DNA from 2 places in the uncultured Azonexus sp. genome. Region 1 is predicted to be linked to the other one. Evidence: riboswitches for the same ligand, from Rfam matches in the RefSeq annotation. Region 1 holds a riboswitch; the other holds the start of a gene.
What was found. A riboswitch is a leader RNA that binds a small molecule or an ion and turns the genes downstream of it on or off. The one in region 1 is predicted to bind glycine.
Positions count from the first base shown of each region.

Region 2: it holds a riboswitch for glycine, as region 1 does, so the genes downstream of both, Q0799_RS08895 (trimeric intracellular cation channel family protein) here and gcvT (glycine cleavage system aminomethyltransferase GcvT) in region 1, are expected to answer to the same signal.

Region 1 covers NZ_CALJNI010000001.1:254,987-262,112, forward strand. Annotated here, with positions in the region: gene gcvP (aminomethyl-transferring glycine dehydrogenase) at 1-2,745, opposite strand, end outside; gene gcvH (glycine cleavage system protein GcvH) at 2,835-3,221, opposite strand; gene gcvT (glycine cleavage system aminomethyltransferase GcvT) at 3,245-4,336, opposite strand; glycine riboswitch at 4,414-4,493, opposite strand; glycine riboswitch at 4,602-4,690, opposite strand; gene Q0799_RS01240 (3',5'-nucleoside bisphosphate phosphatase) at 4,801-5,640, shown strand; gene Q0799_RS01245 (L-threonylcarbamoyladenylate synthase) at 5,645-6,271, shown strand; gene Q0799_RS01250 (site-2 protease family protein) at 6,283-6,933, shown strand; gene Q0799_RS01255 (tryptophan--tRNA ligase) at 6,947-7,126, shown strand, end outside.
Region 2 covers NZ_CALJNI010000011.1:83,666-90,791, reverse strand. Annotated here, with positions in the region: gene Q0799_RS08915 (hypothetical protein) at 1-86, opposite strand, end outside; gene lexA (transcriptional repressor LexA) at 214-819, shown strand; gene imuA (translesion DNA synthesis-associated protein ImuA) at 816-1,529, shown strand; gene Q0799_RS08900 (DNA polymerase Y family protein) at 1,462-2,901, shown strand; glycine riboswitch at 2,938-3,032, shown strand; gene Q0799_RS08895 (trimeric intracellular cation channel family protein) at 3,255-3,869, shown strand; gene Q0799_RS08890 (error-prone DNA polymerase) at 3,928-7,020, shown strand; gene Q0799_RS08885 (cation:proton antiporter) at 7,120-7,126, shown strand, end outside.

The DNA.
Region 1 (7,126 bases):
GCTGTACGGATGCAGCCAGTCGGCGTCGATGACGTCGGCCTGGGAGTGCGGGGCGTTCTTCAACGGATTGTTGTCGGCCGTCCACACGCCGTTCTCGATCTGGCGGATTTCTTCGCGGATGCTGACCATGGCTTCGATGAAGCGGTCCAGTTCAGCCTTCGATTCCGATTCCGTCGGCTCGACCATGATCGTGCCGGCGACCGGGAAGGACACCGTCGGTGCGTGGAAACCGTAGTCCATCAGGCGCTTGGCGATGTCGATCTCGGCGATGCCGGTGGCGGCCTTGATCGGGCGGATGTCGAGGATGCACTCGTGCGCGACGCGGCCGTTCTTGCCGACGTAGAGCACCGGGTAGTGGTCCTTGAGCTTGGTGGCGATGTAGTTGGCGTTGAGGATGGCGACCTGGGTCGCCTTCTTGACGCCGGCGCCGCCGAGCATCGCCAGGTACATCCAGGAAATGGTCAGGATCGACGCCGAACCGAAGGGCGCCGCCGAGACCGCGCCCTGGCCGCCGTGCGGACCGTCGATGGCGGCGACCGCGTGGTTGGCCATGAACGGTGCGAGGTGGGCCTTCAGGCCGATCGGGCCCATGCCCGGTCCGCCGCCGCCGTGCGGGATGGCGAAGGTCTTGTGCAGGTTCATGTGGCTGACGTCGGCGCCGATGAAGCCGGGCGAGGTCAGGCCGACCTGGGCGTTGAGGTTGGCGCCGTCCATGTATACCTGGCCGCCGTTGGCATGGACGATGGCGCAGATCTCGCGAACCGCTTCCTCGAACACGCCGTGCGTCGACGGGTAGGTGATCATCAGGCAGGCCAGGTCGTCCTTGTGTTCCTCAGCCTTGGCCTTGAGGTCGGCGACATCGACGTTGCCGTTGTCGTCGCAATCGACGACGACGACCTGCATGTTGCACATCTGGGCGGTGGCCGGGTTGGTGCCGTGCGCCGATTTCGGGATCAGGCAGACCTTGCGGTGCGCTTCGCCACGGCTGGCGTGGTAGCGGGCAATCGCCACCAGGCCGGCGTATTCGCCCTGGGCGCCGGAGTTCGGCTGCATGCAGATGGCGTCGAAGCCGGTCACCGTCTTCAGCCATTCGGTCAGGCCGGCGATCATCTCGTGGTAGCCGGCGACTTGCTCGCGCGGGGCGAACGGGTGGATGCCGCCGAATTCCGGCCAGGTGACCGGGATCATTTCGCTGGTCGCGTTCAGCTTCATCGTGCACGAGCCGAGCGAAATCATCGAATGGTCGAGCGCCAGGTCCTTGTTCTGCAGCGACTTCAGGTAGCGCAGCATCTCGTGCTCGGTGTGGTGCGTGTTGAACACCGGGTGCGCGAGGATCGCGTCATCGCGCAGCAGGGCGGCCGGCAGCGCCGGGTCGGCGGCGGCGAGCTGAGCGTCGAAGGTTTCCATGTCGAGCGTGACCTGGGTGATCAGCTTGAACAGTTCGGCAACATCGTTGCGCGTCGTCGTTTCGTCGAAGGAGACGCCGAGGACGCCGGCCGAGACGCGGCGCAGGTTGTAGCCGGCGGCGACAGCCGCCTGATGGATGCTCTCGGCGCGGGCGCCGAGGTCGATATGGACGGTGTCGAAGAACTGCCCGGTGAGCAGCTTGACGCCGGCGCGCTTGAGGCCTTCGGCGAGGATCGCGGTCAGCCGGTGGATGCGCGTGGCGATCGTCTTCAGGCCTTGCGGGCCGTGGTAAACGGCGTACATGCCGGCCATGTTGGCGAGCAGTACCTGCGAGGTGCAGATGTTGGAATTGGCCTTCTCGCGGCGGATGTGCTGTTCGCGCGTCTGCAGCGTCATGCGGTAGGCAGTCTTGCCGCGTGCGTCCTTGGAAACGCCGATGATGCGGCCCGGCATCGAGCGGACGAAGGCTTCGCGGGTGGCGAAGAAGGCGGCGTGCGGGCCACCGAAGCCCATCGGGATACCGAAGCGCTGGCTCGAACCGAGGGCGATGTCGGCGCCCATGGCGCCCGGCGACTTGAGCAGCACCAGCGCCATCAGGTCGGCGGCGACGGCGACCGTGGTGCCGCGTGCCTTGAGGCCGGCGATGATCGCGCTGAGGTCGCGCACTTCACCGTTGTCGTTCGGGTACTGGAGCAGGGCGCCGAAGAATTCTTCGTCTTTTACCGTGTCGACCGCAGCGATCACCAGTTCGAAGCCGAAGTAGGCGGCGCGCGTCTTGACCACGTCGATGGTCTGCGGGAAGCAGGCGGCGTCGACCAGGAAGCGGTTCGACTTCGACTTGGAAACGCGGCGGGCCATCGTCATGGCTTCGGCGGCGGCGGTGGCTTCGTCGAGCAGCGAGGCGTTGGCGATTTCCAGCCCGGTCAGGTCGACGACCATCTGCTGGAAGTTCATCAGCGCTTCCAGGCGGCCCTGGGCGATTTCGGCCTGGTAGGGCGTGTAGGCGGTGTACCAGCCGGGGTTTTCCATGACGTTGCGCAGGATCACCTTGGGCGTCAGCGTGTCGTAGTAGCCCATGCCAATGCACGACTTCTGGATCACGTTCTTGCTGGCGATCGCCTTCAGGTCAGCGAGTGCCTCGTGTTCGCGGCGCGGGGCCGGCAGCGGCAGGTCGGCCGGCAGGCGGATGGCGGCCGGGACGGTCTGGTCGATCAGCTGGTCGAGGCTGGCGGCACCGATGGTGGCCAGCATCTCGGTCATTTCAGTGGTGCAGGGGCCGATGTGACGGTCGATGAACTCGTCGTGCTGCTCCAGGGCGCTCAAGGGCAGGGTCTTCATGTGGATTGGTTCTCGCGGGGGCTATGCAGCGGAACAGCCCGGCCGGTTACGGTCGACCGGGCTGGTGGAGGAAAAACGGCGGGCCGGGATCAGGCGGCGTCGGCGACAGCCTGGTAGGCGGCGGCGTCGAGCAGGGCGTCGACATCGGCGATGTTGTCCGGGGTCATCTTGAACAGCCAGGCGGCGTAGGCGTCGGCATTGACCGACTCCGGCGCATCGACGGCGGCCTGGTTGACTTCGGTGACGGTGCCGGCGATCGGCGCGTACACGTCGGCGGCGGCCTTGACCGACTCGACCACGGCGATTTCCTTCTCGGCATCGTAATGGGCGCCGACTTCCGGCAGTTCGACGAAGACCAGGTCACCCAGCGCTTCCTGCGCGTGGTCGGAAATACCGACGGTGACGGTGCCATCGGCGTTCTTCAGGACCCACTCGTGGGAGGCGGCGTACTTGAGGTTGGACGGGACGTTGGACATGGTTTTCTCCAGAGTGGGGTGAATTAGATGACAGCTTTGCCGTTGCGGGCGAATACGGGTTTGGTGACCTTGGCCTTGAGCAGTTTGCCGCGGATGTCGACCTCGACTTGATCGCCGATGGCGACGCCAAGCGGCAGGCGGGCCAGCGCGATGGACTGCTGCAGTGTCGGCGAGAAGGTGCCGGAAGTAATTTCGCCATCACCGTGGGCGGTGACGACCTTCTGGTGGCCGCGCAGCACGCCCTTGTCGAGCAGGATCAGGCCGAGGAACTGTTTCTGCTGGCCGTTGGCAGCCAGTGCGGCGCGGCCGACGAAATCGCGCGCGTCTTTCATGGCGACGGTCCAGGCCAGGCCGGCGTCGAGCGGCGACACCGTCTCGTCCATGTCCTGGCCGTAGAGATTCATGCCGGCTTCCAGGCGCAGCGTGTCGCGGGCGCCCAGGCCGCAAGGCGCGACGCCGGCATCCTTCAGGGCGTTCCACACGGCTTCGGCTTCGCCGGCCGGCAGCATGATTTCGTAGCCGTCTTCGCCGGTGTAACCGGTGCTGGCGATGAAATACTGATCGACTTCGGCGGCGAAGAAGGGTTTCAGGCCTTCGCTCGCGGCCTTCACTTGCGGCAGCACCTGCCACACCTTGGCGCGCGCGTTCGGGCCCTGGACGGCGATGATGCCCAGATTGTCAGCACCGTCGCGGCGCTGGGTGATGGTCACCTCCATCTTCCACTCGGCGGCCTTGGCCTGCATCCAGGCCAGATCCTTGTCGGCGGTGCCGGCGTTGACGACGACGCGGAAGCGCGTGTCGGTGAGGAAATAAATGATCAGGTCATCGATGACGCCGCCGGCCTCGTTGAGCATGGCGGCGTAGAGCGCCTTGCCGGAAACGGTCAGCTTGGCGACGTCGTTGGCAACCAGGCGCGAGAGGAAGGGGCGGCAATCGGCGCCGACCAGATCGACCGGGCACATGTGCGAGACGTCGAACATGCCGCAGTCCTTGCGCACCGCGTGGTGCTCCTCGATCTGCGAACCGTAGTTGACCGGCATGTCCCAGCCGCCGAAATCGACCATCCGGGCGCCGAGTGCGCGATGGGCGGCATTCAAGACCGTTTGCTTCAGCATATCAATCCTTTACTGACGTTTGTTAACGTCGATTCTGGAAACAGAAAAGGGGTGAAACGTAAAACTCGCGTTTTGCGTTTCACCCCTCTGTCCTCGATACCTGAGAGATTTGCCCCATCGGTGGGCGCTGTCTACGCCGCTCTCCAGAGTTTCAGGGGGCGACATGCGCATTGCCAGCGATACGGTGTCGACTGCGCCTCGTCGTGCTATTCGCACTGTCTTCGGCTTGTCTTCGTGTCTCGCAGCCAATGCGCATGCCGCCTGGCCTCATCTTGTGGTCCTTTTGCCTGAGCGTTTTCGGGTGAAATTGCGCCTTCGGCGGCAGACGAATCTGCGCTCTCCCACAGGATGGCTCGCACTATATCCGGTCGTGGCTGTCCAATCAATATGTTGCGCCGCACAAGGCGTCTCGGTGAGGGGCGGCCTTCGTGCTAAACTCCGCGTTTGCCCGTGTCTTGCCATCCGTGAACCCAGCCAATTTCGATTTTCATTGCCATTCGTCCGTGTCCGACGGTTTGTTGCCGCCGGCGGTGGTGGCGCGCCGGGCGGCGGATAACGGTGTCGATTTCTGGGCCTTGACCGATCACGACGACATTGGCGGCTTGGCGCCGGCGGCGGAAGCGGCGGCAGAAGCCGGGATGCGCTTCGTTCCCGGGGTGGAAATTTCCATCGAGTGGCGGGAAACGCCGATCCATATCGTGGGTCTTGGCTTCGATCCGGCCAATCCGGTCCTGGTTGGCGGCCTCGAAGCGCTGCGTAGCGGTCGTCTCGAGCGCGCCCGGCGGATGGGCGAGGCGCTTGACGCCATCGGCATTCATGGCGTCTTCGAAGGGGCCATGGGCTACGTGACCAATCCGAACCTGATCTCGCGCGCCCATTTCGCCCGCTATCTCGTCTCCATCGGCATCGCCCGGGATATTCCCGGCGTGTTCCAGTATTACCTGGCACCCGGCAAGCCCGGCTATGTCGACCACCGCTGGGCTTCCCTGGCCGATGCGCTGGGCTGGATTCACGCTGCCGGCGGTGTCGCCGTGGTGGCTCATCCCGGGCGCTACAAGATGTCCGGTGGCGACATGCGCAAGTTCCTCGACGAGTTCAAGGATCTGGGCGGGCAGGCGATCGAGGTGGCCAGTGGCAGCCATTCGCCCGACCACCTGCTGCATTTCGCCCGGCTGGCCCGGCATTACGCTTTTCATGCCTCGCGCGGCTCGGATTTCCACGGGCCGGACGAGAGTTACGTCGACCTCGGTCGGGCCGCGCCGCTGCCGCCGGACCTCAAGCCGGTCTGGCGCCTGATAGATTGAAACCATGGCCCGCGTCGTCAATATCCATCCCGATTCCCCGCAGCAGCGCCTGCTTGCCCAGGCGGCCGACTTCATCCGCAAGGGCGCCATCGTCGCCTTGCCGACGGATTCCTGTTACGCCCTCGCTTGTCATCTCGGCGACAAGGAAGCGCTCGATCGCATCCGCCTGATCCGCCAGATGGACGAACGTCACCATCTGACGCTGATGGTTCGCGACCTCTCCGAGATCGCCCATTTCGCACGCGTCGACAACGCCCAGTACCGCTTGCTCAAGGCGGCAACGCCGGGTAGCTATACCTTCATCCTCGAAGGCAGCAAGGAATTGCCGCGCCGGGTCATGCACCCCAAGCGCAAGACCATCGGCGTGCGTGTGCCGGATCATCCGGTTGCCCTGGCCTTGCTGGAAGAGTTGCAGGAACCCCTGCTGACGACGACGCTGCAGTTGCCGGGCGACGACAGTCCGCTGACCGACGGCTGGGAAATTCTCGACCGTCTCGACGACCAGCTCGAACTGATCCTCGATGCCGGTACCTGCGGTATCGAACCGACCACCGTCATCGACCTGACCGGTTCGGTACCCGAACTGGTTCGCGCCGGTCGCGGCCCGCTTGCCCCGTTCGGATTCGACTGAACATGCTCGACATCAACGCCCTGATCCAGACCATCGCCATCGCTGCGTTGCCGGTGATCTTCGCGATCACCCTGCACGAAGCGGCGCACGGTTACGCGGCCCGCCATTTCGGCGACCCGACCGCCTGGCAGCTGGGGCGGATCAGCCTGAATCCGCTGCGCCACATCGATCCGGTCGGTACCATCCTGATCCCGCTGGCCATCCTGCTGTTTTCGGCCGGCAATTTCCTGTTCGGTTACGCCAAGCCGGTGCCGGTCGACTTCAGCCGTCTGCGTAATCCCAAGCGCGACATGCTCTGGGTTGCCGCTGCCGGGCCGGCCGCCAACCTGTTCATGGCACTGTGCTGGGCCTTCATGCTCAAGCTGGCCTGGGAAATGCCCAGCACCGATTTCACCGTGCCACTGTCCGAGATGAGCAAGATCGGCATCATCATCAATTGCGTGCTCATGGTGCTCAACCTTTTACCCTTGCCGCCGCTTGACGGCGGGCGCATCGCCGTCAGCCTGTTGCCGCACCGTCTGGCCTGGCAGTTCTCGCGCATCGAGCCGTGGGGCTTCCCGATTTTGCTGGTCCTGCTGTTCACCGGTATCCTCAGCGACATCATGAGCCCGCTGGTGCTTTTCTCGGCGCGCGCCATCGAAACCATTTTCGGTCTTTATTAAACGACAAACAGCTATGTACGCAGAACGTGTCCTTTCCGGCATGCGTCCCACCGGGGCGCTGCATCTCGGCCATTACCACGGCGTCCTCAAGAACTGGGTTGAACTGCAGCAGGAATATCCCTGTCTGTTCTTCGTTGCCGACTGGCACGCCCTGACGACCCAGTACGACAATCCCCAGAACATCGAGAAGGCA
Region 2 (7,126 bases), on a different contig from region 1:
GACGAGGCGGTCAGCGGGCCGGTCTTGACGAAGATTTTGCCGTCGTATTCGAAGCGGTCACCAATGGCGAGATGCTGGAGTTTCATGCGCGGTCCTGGGGCGGGGCGAGTCGGGGCGTGCGCGGATATTAGCCGATTTTTCCGGCAATCTCCGCTTGCCAAAATCTGCTTACTGTACAAAAATACAGGCAATGCATTTTGCCGGAGCCCCGTCATGAAACTCACCCCGCGTCAGCAGGAAATCCTCGATTTCATCAAGAACACCGTCGAGGTGCTCGGGGCGCCGCCGACCCGCGCCGAAATCGCCACCGCTTTCGGCTTCGCCTCGGCCAACGCTGCCGAAGACCACCTCAAGGCGCTGGCCAAGAAGGGTGCGATCAACCTCGAACCTGGCTCGGCGCGCGGCATCCGCCTGGTCGAGCAACTCGGTCTGCCGCTGATCGGCAGTGTCGCCGCCGGTTCGCCCATCCTCGCCGTCGAGAACGTGCAGGGGCGCTATAACTTCGATGCCGGCCTGTTCAATCCGCGTGCCGATTTCCTGTTGAAGGTGCGCGGCCTGTCGATGATCGATGCTGGCATCTTCGACGGTGACCTGATCGCCGTGCATAAGACGAATCAGGCGCGCGACGGCGAGATCGTTGTCGCCCGCATCGACGAGGAAGTCACCGTCAAGCGCCTGGAACGCGGCAAGAACCAGATCCGCCTGATCGCCGAAAACCCGGATTTCGAGCCCATCGTGATCAACCCGGGCGAAGTCGAATTCGCCATCGAGGGCGTCGCTGTCGGCTTGATCCGCGGAGCCATTTCGAAACTCTCATGAGCGCGCAGCCGTCGCCGGTGAGTTTGGCGGCGGTCCTGGCGCGCGGCGACATCTGGCGCGGCGATGCCTTGCCCGGCCTGCCGGCCGGCACCATCGCCAGCGGTTACGCCGAACTCGACGCCGAACTGCCGGGCGGCGGCTGGCCGCGCGGAAATCTCACCGAAATTCTCGTGGATCGCAGCGGCATCGGCGAAATCAGCCTGCTGCTGCCAGCGCTGGCCCGGCTCTCGGGCGAGGGTGGTCGCCTGGCGCTGGTCGCACCGCCCTGGCTGCCGCATGCGCCGGCTTGGGCAGCGGCCGGCGTGGCGCCGGAGCGTCTGCTGGTGATCCGGCCCGGTAAGCAGCTGGCCTGGTGTGTCGAACAATTACTCAGATGCGGCGGCTTCGCCGGCCTGCTTGCCTGGCCGGACGCCGGCATCGATGCCCGGGCGCTGCGCCGCCTGCAGGTGGCGGCTGAGGGGCAGTCGGTTTTTGCCGTTTTGTGGCGGTCGACCGTGGACGCCGCAATCCCGTCGCCGGCACCTTTGCGTCTGACGCTGGCCGCCGGTGCCGACCGGCTGGCGCTGCGCATCCTCAAGCGGCGCGGTCGGCCGGCGTCGCGTCTGTTGCAGGTCGAGATCCCCAGACCGGGAAGGAAAACACGTGTTGTGGCTGGCCCTGCATTTTCCGCAGCTGACGCTGGAAGCCCTGCCGCTGCGGCAGTCGCCTAGCGTCGTCACGGCGCGCGGCCGGGTTCTGGCCGCCGATCCGGTTGCCGCAGCGGCCGGCATTTTGCCCGGCCACAAGCTGTCGACCGCACTCGGCCTGCTGCCCGGGCTGCGCGCCTGCGAGCGCGATCCGGCGCGCGAAGCCCGGGCGCTCGCCGATCTCGCCTGCTGGTCCGGGCGCTTCACGCCGACCGTCAGCCTGGCGCCGCCGGCCGGGCTGTTGCTCGAAATCGGCGGCTGTCGCCGGCTGTTCGGCGGTATCGAAGCGATTGTCGCGGCCGTGCTTGATGGCTGCCGGATACAGGGTTGGAGTGTGGACTGGGCAGTCGCACCGACGCCGCTCGGCGCCCGCTGGTTGGCGCGTGCCGGCGCGGCGGCCAGCTACGAGAGCCTGGTCGCGCTGCAGGCGGCGCTGGACGATTTGCCGTGTGCCGTGCCCGACTGGCCGGCCGAGGTTGTCGCCCGGCTCGACGCCTTCGGCCTGCGTCGTCTCGGCGAACTGAGCGCGCAGCCGGCTGGTGGCCTGCGCCGGCGCATCGGCAACGGCCCGGTCGACGACCTGCTGCGCGCCCGCGGCGAACTGCCCGATCCGCAGCGCGCCTTCGACTTTCCCGAGCGTTTCGCCGCCGGGCTGGAACTGCCGTCGCGCGTCGAATTCGCCGAAGGCCTGGCCTTCGCCGCGCAGCGTCTGTTTGCCGCGCTGGCCGGGTGGCTGCAGGTGCGCCAGTCGCTGCTGCGCGTCGGCATGCTGCAGCTGACCCACGACGACGGCTCGACCAGCACGCTGCCGCTGCGTTTCGGCGAGCCCTGCGCCGACGAAGGCCGCTTCATGCGCCTGTTGCGCGAGCATCTCGGTCGCCTGCAACTGGCGGCGCCGGTCGAGGCGCTGCATCTGACGGCCGACGAGTTCGTCGCCCGGCCCGACGCCAGCGCTGGCCTGTTCGACCAGGCGGTGCTGGGCGAGGGTGTTGCCGCCTGCATCGAACGCCTGCGCGCCCGGCTCGGCGACGACGCCGTGCGCAGCCTGGCGCTGCATGCCGACCATCGCCCGGAATGCGCCAGCCGTAGCGACGACCCGGCCGGCATTCTTGCCGCAAAAACCACGTCGACCGCAACATTCGGCAAGCCGCGCCCGCTCTGGCTGCTGCCGGCACCGCAGCCGCTGGCCGAACGTGTCGACGGCCCACACTGGCACGGTCCGCTGCAACTCGTCACCCGCGGCGAACGGCTGGAAAGCGGCTGGTGGGACAGCGGCGAGGCGTCTGCCGTCGGCGACCTGCGCCGCGACTACTTCGTCGCCCGCAACGGCGAAGGGCAGTGGGCGTGGATCTTTCGCGACGCGCAGGGCTGGTTCCTGCACGGCCTGTTCGCCTGAATCGATTGACAGGCGGCCCTGGCGCTGCCGATAATCCGCCGCTCTGCAGGAGAGAGAGTGCTGGTTCGCCAGGCTCCGCCGAAGGCGCAAACTCCCATAATCGCTCAGGCATGCCGAACTGCAGAAATGATTCGCCGGCTGGAGAGTAGTTGCGAGCGTCCCGGCGCTTGGCAACTCACCGAAGGGGCAGGCTCCGAGGAGCCGAAACTCTCAGGTAAAAGGACAGGGGGAGAGGCGTCACGGAAACACCCGTTCAGGGGTTTCCGCTTTCTGACGGAGTCCTTTTGATGTTTGCCTCGCTGTTCGACAGTCTCGCCCACGTTTTTCAACCGCTCGCCACCAAGCAGTTCGATCTGCTGCTGGTCGTCTACCTGGTCGCCATCGCCGCCGAGGCGATGTCCGGCGCGCTGGCCGCCGGCCGCCGCGACATGGATTTCTTCGGCGTCGCCGTGATCGCCTTTGTTACCGCGCTCGGCGGCGGCACGATCCGCGACGTCGTGCTCGGCAACTACCCGATCGGCTGGACCCAGCATCCCGAGTACGTTTATCTGGTCATCCTCGCCGGCCTGGCGACGACGCTGATCGCCCGCTTCATGCACCACATGAAGCGCGTCTTCCTGATGCTCGATGCGCTCGGCCTGGTCGCCTTCTCGCTGATCGGCTGCAACGTCGCGCTGCAACTCGATTACCCGGTGGTGGTCGTGATCATGGCCGGCATGCTCACCGGGATTTCCGGCGGTGTGCTGCGCGACGTGCTGTGCAACCAGGTGCCGGTGGTCTTCTGCCGCGAGCTCTACGCCAGCGTCTCGCTGTTCGTCTGCGTGCTCTTCCTGGTGCTGCGCGGCCTCGGCTGGGACAGCGACCTGATCACCCTGGTCTGCTTCGGCGCCGGTTTCGCCTTCCGCATGCTGGCGCTGCGCTTCGCCTGGAAGCTGCCGACCTTTTCCTATCAGCAGCGCTGGGACTGAAACACGGGCTGGGCTAAAATGACTGTATGAAAATACAGTTGTTTGCCAGAGGCCCGCATTGACCGTCCCGTCTGCGCTCCCCGACTACGCCGAGCTGCACTGCCTGTCCAACTTCAGCTTCCTGCGTGGTGCCTCGCACCCGGAGGAACTGGCGGCGCAGGCAGTGGCGCAGGGTTACGCGGCGCTGGCGCTGACCGACGAGTGCTCGTTGGCCGGCGTGGTGCGCGTGCATCAGGCGTTCCGGGCCCAAGGCGGGGCTACGCGTCTCATCATCGGCAGCGAGATGCGCACGGTCGACGGCCTGAAACTGGTTTTTCTGGCGCAGAACCGCGAGGGTTACGGCAACCTGTCGGCGCTGATCACGCTCGCCCGGCGGCGGGCGGAGAAGGGCGCCTACACGCTGCAGCGCCATGACCTGAACGCCATCTCGCCGAATGGCGCCTTGCCCGATTGCCTGGTGCTCTGGGTGCCCGAGGCGGCACCGTCGGTCGCCGACGGGCGCTGGCTGGCCGAACGTTTCCCCGGGCGTTGCTGGATCGCCGTCGAACTGCACGCCGGGCCGGACGATGCGGCCCGGCTGGCGGAATTGCAGGCGCTCGGCGCCGCCTGCGGCCTGCCGCTGGTGGCCGCGGGTGACGTGCACATGCACGTGCGGGCGCGGCGGCCGGTGCAGGACGTGTTGACAGCGCTGCGCCTGAAAACCTCGGTGTTCGACGCCGGCCACGCGCTGTTCCCGAACGGCGAGCGCCACCTGCGCTCGCGCCTGCGGCTGGCGCGGCTCTATCCGCCCGAGCTGCTGGCCGAGACGCTGCGCATCGCGGCCTTGTGCACGTTCTCGCTCGATGAGTTGCGCTACGAATATCCGGAGGAAATCGTCCCCGCCGGCTACACGCCGACCTCCTGGCTGCGCCACGAAACCGAGGCCGGGCTGCGCCGGCGCTATCCGGCGGGCGTACCGGACGCGGTGCGCGAGCGCATCGAGCACGAATTGCGGCTGATCGCCGAGCTGAACTACGAAGCCTATTTCCTGACCGTCTACGACATCGTCTGCTTCGCCCGCGGCGCCGGCATCCTCTGCCAGGGGCGCGGGTCGGCGGCGAACTCGACGGTCTGTTTCGCGCTCGGCGTCACCGAGGTCGACCCGGCGCGCTCGGCGATGCTGTTCGAGCGCTTCGTCTCCAAGGAGCGCGGCGAGCCGCCCGACATCGACGTCGATTTCGAGCACGAGCGGCGTGACGAGGTCATCGCCTACATCTACGAAAAATACGGCCGCGAGCGCACGGCGCTGGCCGCCGCCGTCATCACCTACCGGACCAAGGGCGCGTTGCGCGACGCCGGTCGCGCGCTCGGCTTCGACATCGCCCGCATCGACGCGCTGACCGCATCGCTCGCCTGGTGGGACAAGCGCGAACAGATGCCGGAACGCTTCGCCGAGCAGGGGCTGGACCCGGCGTCGCCGCGCGTCGCCAAGTGGCTGTGGCTGGCCGAGCAACTGCGCGGTTTTCCCCGCCACCTGACCCAGCACGTCGGCGGCTTCGTCATGTCGCGCGGACCGCTGGCGCGACTGGTGCCGGTCGAGAACACGGCGATGGCCGAGCGCACGGTGATCCAGTGGGACAAGGACGACCTCGACGCGGTCGGCCTGATGAAGGTCGACGTGCTGGCGCTCGGTATGCTGTCGGCGCTGCGCCGGATGCTGGCGATGATCGGGCCGTTGGCATTGAACGAAATCCCCGAAGGCGACAAGGCGACCTACGACATGCTCTGCCGCGCCGACAGCATGGGCGTTTTCCAGGTCGAATCGCGGGCGCAGATGAGCATGCTGCCGCGCCTCAAGCCGCGCAACTACTACGACCTGGTGATCGAGGTTTCGCTGGTGCGGCCCGGGCCGATCCAGGGCGACATGGTCCATCCCTACCTGAAGCGGCGCCAGGGTAAAGAGCGCATCGAGGAGATCACGCCGGCCATCGACGCGGTGCTGGCGCGTACCTGCGGCGTGCCGATCTTCCAGGAACAGGTGATGCAACTGGCCATCGTCGCCGCCGGCTTCACCCCCGGCGAGGCCGACGAATTGCGGCGGGCGATGGCGGCCTGGCGGCGTAAAGGCAATCTCGCCCGCTATCAGGACAAGCTGCGCGCCGGCATGGCGCGCAACGGCGTGCCGGCCGCCTTCGTCGAACGCATCGTCGCCCAGATCCAGGGTTTCGGCGAATACGGCTTCCCCGAATCGCACGCCGCCAGCTTCGCGCTGCTGGTCTATGCCTCGGCCTGGGTCAAGCGTCACCATCCGGCGGCTTTCCTCTGCGGCCTGCTCAACAGCCAGCCGATGGGTTTCTATTCGCCGTCGATGTTGATCCAGGACGCCCGCCGCCATGGCGTCAGCGTGCTGCCCGCCGATGTCACGGCCAGCGACTGGGACAGCCGCATCGACGAGGGTGGCGCGGTGCGCCTCGGCCTGCGCGAGATCAAGGGGCTGAGCCGGGAAGCGGCCGTGCGGATCGCCGACGCGCGGCGGCGGGCGCCGTTTGCCGACGTCGCCGACCTCGCGGCGCGCTGCGCTCTGGGCAAGCGCGATCTGGATCAGCTCGCTGCTGCCGATGCACTGCGCAGCCTGGCCGGCCATCGCCGGCAGGCGGCCTGGGCGGTCGCCGACAGCGGCCGGCAGGCGATCCAGGGCGATCTTTTCGCCGGCCTGCCGGCGCCGGAAGCAGCGGTCGAGCTGGCGGCGCCGACGCTGGCCGACAACCTGGTCGCCGATTACCAGCAGCTCGGCCACAGCCTGCGCCCGCACCCGCTGACCTTGCTGCGGGAACATCTCGCAGCGCGGCGCTTCCTCAGTGCCGGCGAACTGGCGCAGTGCGGCGACCGCGCGCTGGTCCGCGTCGCCGGTATCGTCACCGGCCGCCAGCGTCCGGGCACCGCGACCGGCATCGTCTTCGTCACGCTGGAGGATGAAACCGGCTGGACCAACGTCGTCGTCAAGCCGGCGCTGGTCGAAAAACAGCGGCGCGAATTGCTCGGGGCACCATTGCTCGGGGTTTACGGTCAACTTCAATGTGCCGATGGCGTGGTGCATCTGGTCGCCCAGCGCCTGGTCGACCTGTCCGCCTGGCTGGGGCGACTGGAAACCCGTAGCCGGGATTTTCATTGATCTGGCTGGCAGCATGTCGGCAACTTCTGGCATGTGCGGCGAAAATTGCGTTAAGCTCAAGGCTGCGCAGGACACAACCGAATCATCGCGGGAGTCGTCATGATGC